One region of the Agrobacterium vacciniicorymbosi genome, then DNA from elsewhere that is predicted to be linked to it. Evidence: riboswitches for the same ligand, from Rfam matches in the RefSeq annotation. Region 1 holds a riboswitch; the other holds the start of a gene.
What was found. A riboswitch is a leader RNA that binds a small molecule or an ion and turns the genes downstream of it on or off. The one in region 1 is predicted to bind cobalamin.

Region 1 (5,615 bases):
ACAGCCAGCGCCACGGACGCCATGGCGCGGGCAGCATCGCCGCAGGCGAAAACGCCGGATATGCTGGTTTCCTTCATCGCATCGGTTTTGATGATGGAGCCTAGCGGTCCGGGCTCTAGATCGAGGCCGAGTTGGTTTGGGATGGCCGTGGCGATCTCAATCGACGCGAGGGCGAAGAGCCCGGCAAAGGAGAGCGTTCGGCCATTGGCAAGCTGCACATCGGCATGACCTTTGAGTGCTTGCACGGCGCTGCGCTCTAGCGTGACACCACGGGTGGCAAGGGCTGCGAGTTGATCTGCGTTCGGCTCGAAGGCATCATTGAGAAGAAGCGTCGTTGGTCCCCAATCGGGAAGCATCAGGGCATGGTGCATAGACAGTTCAGATCCGGCAATGACGCCGATCTGACCTTGGTTCAGCTCATAGCCATGGCAATAGGGGCAGTGGAACACGCTTTTCCCCCAGCGCTCCGCCAGACCTTCGATGCCGGGCAGAATATCCTTCACGCCGACGGCGAGTATCAGCGTTTTGGAGAGAATTCGCGTCTCTGCAACCATGACTTCGAACAAGCCTGCTGCCGTATCACCCACCTGCGATATCCGTCGAGCCGCATCCGCCCGGCCAGACAACCATTGCACAGTTGGATATTGCGCCACCTGCGAGCGTGCCGTTGCCGCAATGACCGCCGGATCGACACCATCCTGCGTGATGAAGCCGTGGGAATGTGAGGCGAAGCGATTGCGCCTCAGACCTTCATCGATGACGAGCACGCTTCTGCGGGCGCGACCGAGTTGCAGCGCCGCCGATAGCCCCGCATAGCTGCCTCCGATGATGATGACGTCGTAGATCGTGTCGTTCATGGCTGGCTCCTTTTCTCGCAACAACATAAGTGTCGTGATTGTGTAGAGTCAATAGTCATGGCACTTCATTTGTATCATGAGGCAATCGTGCTATAGATCGACGCGATTTGCAGAAGGAATTTGAGGATGAGGCAGGACAGTCGGCTTTCGCGCATGCTGCATGTTTTGATCCACATGGATAAGCACGATGGGGCGATGACATCGGAGATGATCGCGCAGATGCTGGACGCCAACCCCGTCGTTATCCGCCGCACGATGGCGGGCCTGCGCGATGAGGGTTTCGTGCTATCGGAAAAAGGCCATGGCGGCGGCTGGCGGCTGGCTCGCCCTCTCGACCAACTGACGCTTTTCGATATCTACTGCGCCGTTGGCGAGCCATCCATCTTCGCTGTTGGACCTGCCTATGACATGCCGGGATGTCACATTGAGCAGGCGGTCAACGCGACACTGAAGGGCGTGTTCGATGAGGCCGAGCAACTGTTGCGCAGCCGGTTTTCACAAGTCACGCTGGCCGATGTGGCGAAGGGGCTGGCGGGATAGCGTTGATATCCGCCTAGCCCCGATCGAGCACGCGGCAGGAGCGCACCGGACCTTCGGGAAGTGCATGTGTCATCGCCCGCCTGAGATCGCGGCTGTTGATGTGCAGGCTGCGGTCGAAGGGTAGAGCCAGCCGGGTGATCTTGGCGGTGGCGGCGCTGATAAAGGCCTGGTGGTTTTCCGCGAAAAATCTGATGCAGGCCTCCCTGCCCGGCTCTTGCGGCAGAAGCGCCTTGAAGGCGAGCCGATGCATGGCGCAGAGCGCGCCATGACCGGGGACGGAAAAACGCAGGGCTTGAAGCTCATCACTCCATTCCACTGCGTTTTCCCTAGCTTGCGTCATGTTACTTGGCCGTCTCGAAACGCTTGAGGAACAACCCGCTCAACGAACCGAGGATGAGCCAGAACACGAAACTTGTTACCGTTGCCAGCACAACGAAGCGGCGCTCCAGGGGCAGAGGTGCCAGCGCATGTTCGCCTTCCGGCGGCAGCGGGGCGCCGACGACATGCGGCGCGACGATTAGCACCAAAGCGAGGATGATCGCCCATGGTTCGCCCCGTTTGAAGGCCAGCAGCGCAATGCCGCCAGCCGTTGCGGCAACGGTTGCGATCCACCAGATCTGCCGTGCTTCAAGCGCAGCAGCCGGGCTGCCCGGCAGTTCCGGCGGCAGGCCGATCATCGGGGCGAGCATGACAGCGGCAAAACCGGCAAGACCCCAGAACAGGCCCTCACGCCAGCCGCCCTGCGTGCTGCGCAGCGAAATCAGCGCTGTCAGCACCAGCGCATAACCGATTGCCGTCAGCACATTGGCGGCGATGGTGTAGGCATTGCGCTCGAAACCATCGGCAGGCGCCCATGCTTCTGTATCATGGTGATGGTCCGCGGGTGTTGCCGCATCATGGCTGTGGGCGGGGGCCGCTTCGCCACCGGCGCTCTCAAAGGTTTCCGCCTGAAGGATGAGCGGCGTGGTGCCAATGGCCTGCATGGCGCTGACGGCGAGACCGGCAATCAGCCCCACCAGAACGGCGGAAAAGACGATATTTCGGAAAAATGGCATGGTTCATCTCCCCTCAATGGCAAGGGAAAGCGTTGGCATGGCGCGTGTCATGCGCCGCATTGTGCACGGCTTCGACATGCGAAAAGCCCACGAAGCCGACGATGAACAGGCCGAGTGCGGCTGCCGTCAGCGATTGCGCGATTTTCGATGTTTTGGATGAGACGGCAGATGACGCCGTATTCTGCTGGATAGACATGGTGACCCTTTCCTGTGCGGATGGGCGCTGTTCTGATCAAACGCCGCACGACCGCATTCAACATTCACCACGGGGAAAGAGACACATGGTTTTAAAGGCGGGAGGACCCGACCTGCCAACCGTGCTTGCCCGGACACCCCGCCGGTATTGACGACACTTCACGCAATGGCAGGTCTCCTGGCTCACGGGTCGTTACCTTGAAAACACCTTCCCGATCCGGGCTTGCCAGATCAGTGGTCTTTGTTTTCAGGCTCTCCGTTCACAGTTGCGGGGGCAGCCACGAATGAGAGCGAATGCTCGCTCCTATCGTATTCCCTTTTCACTTTCCGAGCGAACCCGGAAAGACCATCACACTCCTGTTATCAGGCCTTTGGCTATGCAGAGTCAATATCCGCAAAAAACGCAATAATTGTTTTCTAAAAATTAAGAAACTTTAGATTGTATTTGCATGTGAACAACAACTTAAAAGGACGTGTCAGATGGTGGACTTTGTATCAGTAAATCCTAGTTCCGGCGGTTTCCGGGTCGGACGAAATCTCAACGAAAAGATGGAAATTGGATCTAATCATATTTCCGTCGGAACCGGTCTGTTGGCGACTTTTGTGAGTAACGAGCTACGTGCAAACGGAAAGTATGACCGACTCGGAAACAAAGGCGACTTCGAAATTAGCGTTTCACCAAGTGGCGAGCTTTTTGAGGTTAAGGTCGTGCTAACTGGTAATCTTGCTGACCGATCAAGACAATTTATTGCATCCGCAAAGCAAGTAAGCGCGCACTGCGTAGGACTCTTTCAGCAGTCTGGCGACCTCTCGATGAAACTCACCCAAAACAATGGATGGGGTCCTTTCCATTCCAAGATCGATATCGACATAAGCTGGGCACCGGTAAGCCTTTATGTGATGCCCACGGACTAAGAGCAGATAGTTACCGCGACGGTACCGCCTTGAGATAGGCCGCAATGGCGTTGCGGTCTTCGGCTGTCAGGTGTGCCATGTTCTGCTGGACCTTGACCATGGAGCCGCCCGCGCTGTCGAAGTCCGGGGTGAAGCCGGTTTCGAGGTAGTTGGCGATATCGGCTTTCGTCCATGAGCCGATAGCCTGCGACCCGGGCGTGATATCGGGAATGCGCCCCTCGCCTTCCGGGTTCGGGCCACCGGCCAGCCACTGGTCTTTCAGGAAACCGCCCAGCGCATCACGCGGGGTGTGACATTCGCCGCAATGGCCGGGGCCTTCTACCAGATATTGGCCGCGCACGACCTCTGCATCCGCATTGGCGAGTTCCACGCGCGGCTGGCCCTTATCGAAATACAGGAACTTCCAGCCGCCGAGGCTGAGGCGGATGTTGAAGGGGAATGGCAGATCGTGGCCGGGCGCATCATTGGCGCTGGCGGGCAGTGTTTTCAGATAGGCGAAAAGGTCGTTGATGTCCTGCGGCGTCATCCGCGCATAGGATGCGTAGGGGAAGGACGGATAGAGATGTTCGCCGTTCTTGCCGACGCCTCGCGTCATCGCATCGCCGAACTGCGCCACCGTCCAACTGCCGATGCCATGTTGCGGATCGGGCGAGATGTTGGGCATGTGGAAGGTGCCGAAGGGGCTTGGTAGCGCCTGCCCGCCGGACAGCGTTTTCAGCGCATCACCCGTCGCATCCGGGGCGGCGTGACAACTGGCGCAGCCGCCTGCCCAGAACAGGGTTTCACCATTGGCGAGATTGGGCTCACCCAGATTGGCCCAATGGCTTGGCGACTGGCGCTGAGGCGCTGTAACCCACATGAAAATGCCGAACCCGGCAACACCCGCAACAACGGCGCCACCCGCCAGCTTCGCCCAGATGGAAGCCATCGCCTTCTCCGATTCAATCAAAATTCAAAATGCAAAAAAGGCCCGCCGGTTGAATGGCGGACCTTGGCGATGACAGATTACTTCTTCAGACGGTATGTCTGGTGGCAGCTGCTGCAATCGGCACCCAGCGTCTTGAGGGCTGCGCCGACGCTGGCCTGATCCGTCGGCAATTGCGCCAGAACCGCATCTGCATCCGTACCGAGCTTTTCGGACTTCGTCTTGAAGTCTGCAAAGTTCTGCCAGATGGCAGGTGCTGCGGCACCACCTTCAGAACCGGCAGGGAACTGGTCCGGGAATGCCTTGGCATTGGCGCTGATGGTGGTGACGGCGGTTTTGACCACGTCCGCATCATAGGGCTTTTCACCCTTGGCGATGGAACCCAGCGCGCCCATGGCGCCGCCGATACCCTTCATCAAGCCTTCGCGCTTTTCGACCTCGCCGGCTGCGGAAACCGCACCGGCGCACAGACAGCCTATCATTATGGACGCGGCAATGGTTCTAAGCTTCATCATCTCTCTCCTGATCCGCATGCTGGCGGGATGTATGCTTCGTATCGCTTCATGCCTATCGCAAATTCACTGCACAGCTTTGCGACAGGCGCGACGAACGCACAAGAAGATGCCCGCTTCCCATGGCAAAAAGAAGTCACATTCCGGTGATTTCTGGAGCGAAATCAGGTGCATATCAGCGATGTGCGATAGCTTCCCACAGCGTGAAACCGGCAACCACCACCAGCAGCAAACCGGCGGCACGACCGATGAAAATCGTCACATGCGGTGAAGAGACCAGCAAATCCCGGCTTTTGCCCGCCGTGAGCGCCAGCGTGCCATAGACCGCAAGCTGCGTGGCCGCCGTCATCAGCCCCATGATGATGCCCTGTATCCAGACCGGGCCATAGATCGGCTTTAAAAATTGCGGGTAGACGGCCATCATGAAAAGATAGGCTTTTGGGTTGGAGAGGCATGTAACGATGCCACGCCGGAACGCCCGGCGGGCCGACGCGCTGACACTCACCTCATCCCCCTCCACCACGATGGAACTGCGCATGAGGCCGATGCCGACCCAGATCATATAGGCCGCGCCGAAGATCATCAGCGGCGTGAAAAGCTTGGGCATGAGGCTGGC
Region 2 (5,615 bases), on a different contig from region 1:
GATCTCCTGTTTGCGGGTCTCGTCCAGATGCTCCAGCGCGCGCTGGAACTTATAGCCGATGTAATAGCCATGCACGGCCTCGTCGCGGATGATGAGGCGGATGAGATCGGCGGTGTTGGTGAGCCGGGCCCGGCTCGACCAGAACATCGGCAGGTAGAAGCCGGAATAGAACAGGAAGCTTTCGAGAAAGACGCTGGCGATCTTTTTCTTCAGCGGATCGCCGCTATCATATTCGCGCATGATGAGCGCTGATTTGCGCTGCAAGAACTCATTTTCCTCCGACCAGCGATAAGCATCGTCCACATCGGGCGTCGAGCAGAGCGTGGAGAAGATGGAGGAATAGGAGCGCGCATGCACGGCTTCCATGAAGGAGATGTTGGACAGCACCGCCTCCTCATGCTGGGTCGTCGCATCCGCCATGAGCCTGATAGCGCCGACACCGTTCTGGATCGTATCAAGCAGTGTCAACCCGGTGAAAACGCGGATGGTCAGCTGCTGCTCTTCCGGCTTCAGCGTAGCCCAGGACTGGATATCGTTGGACAGCGGCACCTTTTCCGGCAGCCAGAAATTCGATGTCAGGCGGTTCCAGACCTCCAGATCCTTGTCGTCCTCCATACGGTTCCAGTTGATGGCGCGGATACGGTTGATCGGTTTGATTTGCATGTTCATGGTCTTTTCCTTGTCGATCACAGCGTACAGGATACGCAGCCCTGCACTTCCGTGCCGGACAAAGCCATCTGGCGAAGGCGGATGTAGTAGATGGTCTTGATGCCCTTCTTCCACGCATAGATCTGGGCGCGGTTGATATCGCGGGTGGTGGCGGTATCGCGGAAGAACAACGTCAGCGACAGGCCCTGATCCACATGCTGCGTGGCGGCAGCATAGGTATCTATGATCTTTTCAGGCCCGATCTCATAGGCATCCTGATAATATTCGAGATTATCGTTGCTGAGATAGGCGGCGGGATAATAGACGCGTCCGATCTTGCCTTCCTTGCGGATTTCGATTTTCGAAACAATGGGATGGATCGAAGAGGTCGAGTGGTTGATGTAGGAAATGGAGCCTGTGGGCGGCACGGCCTGAAGGTTCTGGTTATAAAGGCCGCCCTCCATCACGGCCTGTTTCAGGGCCTTCCAATCTTCCTGCGTCGGGATGGCGATGCCAGCCTTTTCGAACAGTTCTGCCACGCGTGCCGTCGCAGGCTTCCATTCCTGCGTCACATATTTCTCGAAATAATCGCCGGACGCATATTTGGAGTTCTCGAACCCCTTGAAGCTCTGGCCACGCTCCACCGCCAGCCGGTTAGACGCACGAATGGCGTGATAAGCGACCGTATAGAAATAGATATTGGTGAAATCGACGCCTTCTTCCGAGCCGTAATAAATCCGCTCGCGGGCCAGATAGCCGTGCAGGTTCATCTGGCCAAGCCCAATGGCGTGGCTGTCGTCATTGCCCTTTTCCACCGAGGGAACGGAGGAAATGTGGCTCATGTCAGAGACCGCAGTCAGCGCCCGGATGGAGGTTTCGATGGTCTTGCCAAAATTCTGCGAATCCATGGTGGAGGCGATGTTCAGCGAACCGAGATTGCAGGAGATGTCCTTGCCCATCTGGTCATAGGACAGGTCTTCATTGTAGGTGCTGGCTTCGCTGACCTGCAGGATTTCCGAGCATAGATTGCTCATGGAAATACGTCCGGCAATCGGGTTGGCCCGGTTCACCGTGTCTTCGAACATGATGTAGGGATAACCGCTTTCGAACTGTATCTCCGCAATCACCTGAAAGAAATCACGGGCCTTGATCTTCTTCTTGTGAATGCGGCTGTCGGCCACCATCTCGCGGTATTTTTCGGTGACCGAGATTTCGGTAAAAGGCACGCCATAGACGCGTTCGATATCGTACGGCGAAAAGAGGTACATATCCTCGTTGTTCTTCGCGAGTTCGAAGGTGATATCGGGAATGACCACGCCGAGCGACAATGTCTTGATGCGGATTTTCTCATCCGCATTCTCGCGCTTGGTATCCAGAAAACGCATGATATCCGGGTGGTGGGCGTTGAGATAGACTGCCCCTGCCCCCTGACGCGCGCCCAGTTGGTTGGCGTAGGAAAACGCATCTTCCAGCAGCTTCATGACCGGAATGATGCCGGAAGACTGGTTTTCGATCTGCTTGATCGGCGCACCGGCCTCGCGAATATTGGTAAGCGACAGCGCCACACCGCCGCCGCGCTTGGAGAGCTGCAAGGCAGAATTGATGCCACGCGAGATGGATTCCATATTGTCTTCCACCCGCAGCAGGAAGCACGACACGAGTTCGCCGCGCTGCTTCTTGCCCGCATTGAGGAAGGTCGGCGTCGCGGGCTGGAAACGCCCGGAAATGATCTCGTCCACAAGATCGCGCGCCAGCTGCTCGTTGCCCTGCGCCAGCGTAAACGCCACCATGCAGATGCGGTCTTCGTAGCGCTCCAGATAGCGTTTTCCGTCAAAGGTTTTCAGCGTGTAGCTGGTGTAATATTTGAACGCGCCGAGGAAGGTCGGGAAGCGAAACTTCTTCGCATAGGCGTAATCGAAGAGATCACGCACGAAGTTGAAGGAATACTGATCGAGCACCTGTTGCTCGTAATATCCCTCACTGACCAGATAATCGAGCTTTTCCCGCAGGTTATGGAAGAACACCGTATTCTGGTTCACATGTTGCAGAAAATACTGCCGGGCCGCCATGCGGTCCTTTTCGAACTGAATGTGCCCATCCTCATCATAGAGATTCAGCATGGCGTTCAACGCGTGGTAATCCAGCGTCGGTTCAGTGGATTTCACCGCATGACCCTGCGAGGGCTTGGGGGAGATGGTGGTCAACGTATCCAAAATCGTTCCAATCCATGTTTGACATTGGCGACATCTTCGGGCGTGCCTAGAAGCTCGAAGCGATAGAGAAACGGCACCGCGCATTTGCGCGATACGATGTCTCCCGCCGAGGCGAAGGCCGCGCCGAAATTCGTGTTACCCGCGGCGATGACGCCATGGATGAGACTGCGGTTGGCAACACTGTTGAGAAAATGAATCACGGGCTTGGGCACCGCCCCCTTCAGCCCTCCGCCGCCATAGGTGGGCGTCAGCAGCACGTAAGGCCCGTCCACCTCGGGCGCGTCCTCATCTGCCGAAAGCGGCAGACGCAAAGCCCGCACACCCAGCTTTTCGACAAAGCGATGGGTATTTTCCGAACGGCTGGAATAATAAACGATCAGGCCCATCACATCCCCGGCTGGCTGAACGCTGCACGCCCTGCTGGAGCGAGGCGGCTATAGGCTCAGGCAAGAGCGCCGATCATATCCGGACGGAAGCCTGCCCAGTGCTGTTCACCGGCAATAACCACAGGCACCTGGCGGTAGCCCAGCCCCTGCACCAGCGCATAGGCATCAGCATCCTCGGAGACATCGACAATCCTGTAATCGATGCCCTGACGGTCCAGCGCGCGGGTGGTGGCAGTGCATTGGACGCAGGCGGGTTTGCTGTAGACGGTAATGGTCATGATTTCCTCTTGGGATTGGACAAGCGAGAGCGAACGCGCAACCGGACGAAGCGCGTGGACGACATGGCAATGGAAGCGAACACAGGCCGACAGGCACCGCACCTCACAAAAGATGCGACGTCATCTGGCAGACGCAGACTATCGGGAACGGCTTACGCCACCCGCAGACAGTCACACGAGTGTTGAACACCTTCGCGAAAAGGCACTGGACAAGAAAAACAAACTGGACATGGACTTCACCCCGAAGCAGCTCATGCAGGACATTCGGGAACACGACACGCGCGGCTCCATGCCGCAACAGACGTAATAGCTCCCGGACACCCCGCCCGTTGACGTAATCGCTCTAGGCAGGTCTCCTGGCTCACGGATCAACGTATCTATCCCACCTTCCCGGATCGACATGACCCAGTGGCATTTTGGAACAGACACTCACCGCTTACAGTTGCGGGGGCAGCTACGGCTTTTGAACGCTCATCATGAACGCACCGTATTCCCATCTTAGCCTCACAAGTCTTGCGACTCGAAGGAACCTAGAACACTACATATAGTAGACTAGGTTAATTTCCCGTCAAGACTTATTGCGATTTGTGAGAAATGAGATGGGGAAAACGTTGAGGCTAGGCGGAAGAGGCGTTGAGTACGCCTGCCCGTTGAGGGCCTTTTGGCACCCTGACTAATGCGTCGAGGGTGCGCGTAGCGCGTCAATGAGGGCATAGATCACGGCGACCAGGACCAGCAGGGTCGTGCCACTAAAAGGAAGTGGCAACATGATCTGCTCGGTTGCAAAGGCTCCGCCAACCACCAGAACGATCTGAACCGCAGCAAGAATCAGCATTGTGGTCAGGGGTAAGATCACGCCCCTATTCGCGAAGAAACGGCGGTAGCCAAAAACGAAAACGGGAATCAAGACGGCCGTCACGGCGAAAACATAAACCCTCAGCCACTGTGCGTCCGGCAGCGAATCCGGCGCCAGAAAGGCCAGCGGCATCAGGACATAGCTGCTGGCAGTTGCCGCAAGCAAGGGAGGCCAAACGACCACATTCATCCAGCGTATCGAACCCGTAGCCGCCTTCTTATCCTGATTGCCCAGCACGGCACGTATGGCAAAGACCACCAGGCCGACCGCGACAGCAATGATGCCGATTGCCAACAGAAACTGCGAGCCGCCGACAGCGCCAACTCGCAACATTTCAAAAGACGAAGACAGCTGAGATGGCAGCGTCATCAGCGCGGGCAGAAGCCACAAAATCCAGAAACCGGCGACGAGACTTGGTAGAACGACAAATCGCGACAAGAACAGAAGTACGGCCACACCGCCAACCAGCGACGCGACGATGACCGCCACGCCAAAGGAACTGGCATCAGCCAGAAAACCCATGGTCGATACCATCTGCGCAATGCCAGAAGCCTGCGACACGGCCAAAACCAGTGCGAGGATATTCTCAACCACGACCAGCGCCACGCTGTTTTCCAGACGCGGAACAAAGAGGCGAACGATCTGCCCCAGCGCAAACGCCGTCAGAATAGAGCCCACCCCCAACGCTAGAATCGAGAGCTGCGAGGGAAGACCATTCCTCGACTGCGCTTCCATGAACGCAGGATCGAGCCCCGGCATCGCAATATTCCAGCCAATCATGGCCACAACCGAAATCAAAACCACCTGTCCAAGAACGACAAAAATGCTGCGCTTGCTGGACTCGGAGCTATCAACCGTAACGCTCATGGATTATCCTCTTTATACAACTTAAGATCATAACCAAACTTATCGGCATGTCACGGATTTCCTGGGTAGAAAAGGCATCATACCAGCTGTCAAATCCAGCTGGAGCGGGCACATCTAAAACCCTGCGCATCTTGAAAAGGTTAGCTGCTTGAAGAACATCCTGTTTGTCTGCAGCCAGAACAAGCTGCGTAGCCCTACCGCCGAACAAGTCTTCGCAAACTGGCCCCGAATCGAAGTCTCTTCTGCCGGTACCAACAACGATGCCGAAAACCCGCTCTCCAGCGAGCAGATCGCCTGGGCCGACATCATATTCGTGATGGAAAAAATCCACCGCACGAAAATACAGAGCAAATACCGCGCTGCTTTA

Region 2: it holds a riboswitch for cobalamin, as region 1 does, so the genes downstream of both, nrdH (glutaredoxin-like protein NrdH) here and ABUK73_RS04290 (CbtB domain-containing protein) in region 1, are expected to answer to the same signal.

The regions. Positions count from the first base shown of each region.
Region 1 covers NZ_JBETMF010000002.1:218,862-224,476, reverse strand. Annotated here, with positions in the region: gene ABUK73_RS04310 (NAD(P)/FAD-dependent oxidoreductase) at 1-857, opposite strand, end outside; gene ABUK73_RS04305 (RrF2 family transcriptional regulator) at 984-1,397, shown strand; gene ABUK73_RS04300 (hypothetical protein) at 1,411-1,737, opposite strand; gene ABUK73_RS04295 (CbtA family protein) at 1,739-2,452, opposite strand; gene ABUK73_RS04290 (CbtB domain-containing protein) at 2,466-2,648, opposite strand; cobalamin riboswitch at 2,799-3,013, opposite strand; gene ABUK73_RS04285 (hypothetical protein) at 3,128-3,562, shown strand; gene ABUK73_RS04280 (cytochrome c) at 3,573-4,490, opposite strand; gene ABUK73_RS04275 (c-type cytochrome) at 4,568-4,999, opposite strand; gene ABUK73_RS04270 (LysE family translocator) at 5,175-5,615, opposite strand, start outside.
Region 2 covers NZ_JBETMF010000009.1:65,457-71,071, reverse strand. Annotated here, with positions in the region: gene nrdF (class 1b ribonucleoside-diphosphate reductase subunit beta) at 1-669, opposite strand, end outside; gene nrdE (class 1b ribonucleoside-diphosphate reductase subunit alpha) at 687-2,861, opposite strand; gene nrdI (class Ib ribonucleoside-diphosphate reductase assembly flavoprotein NrdI) at 2,849-3,247, opposite strand; gene nrdH (glutaredoxin-like protein NrdH) at 3,304-3,525, opposite strand; gene ABUK73_RS15195 (hypothetical protein) at 3,524-3,832, shown strand; cobalamin riboswitch at 3,855-4,074, opposite strand; gene ABUK73_RS15190 (hypothetical protein) at 4,199-5,248, opposite strand; gene ABUK73_RS15185 (low molecular weight protein tyrosine phosphatase family protein) at 5,397-5,615, shown strand, end outside.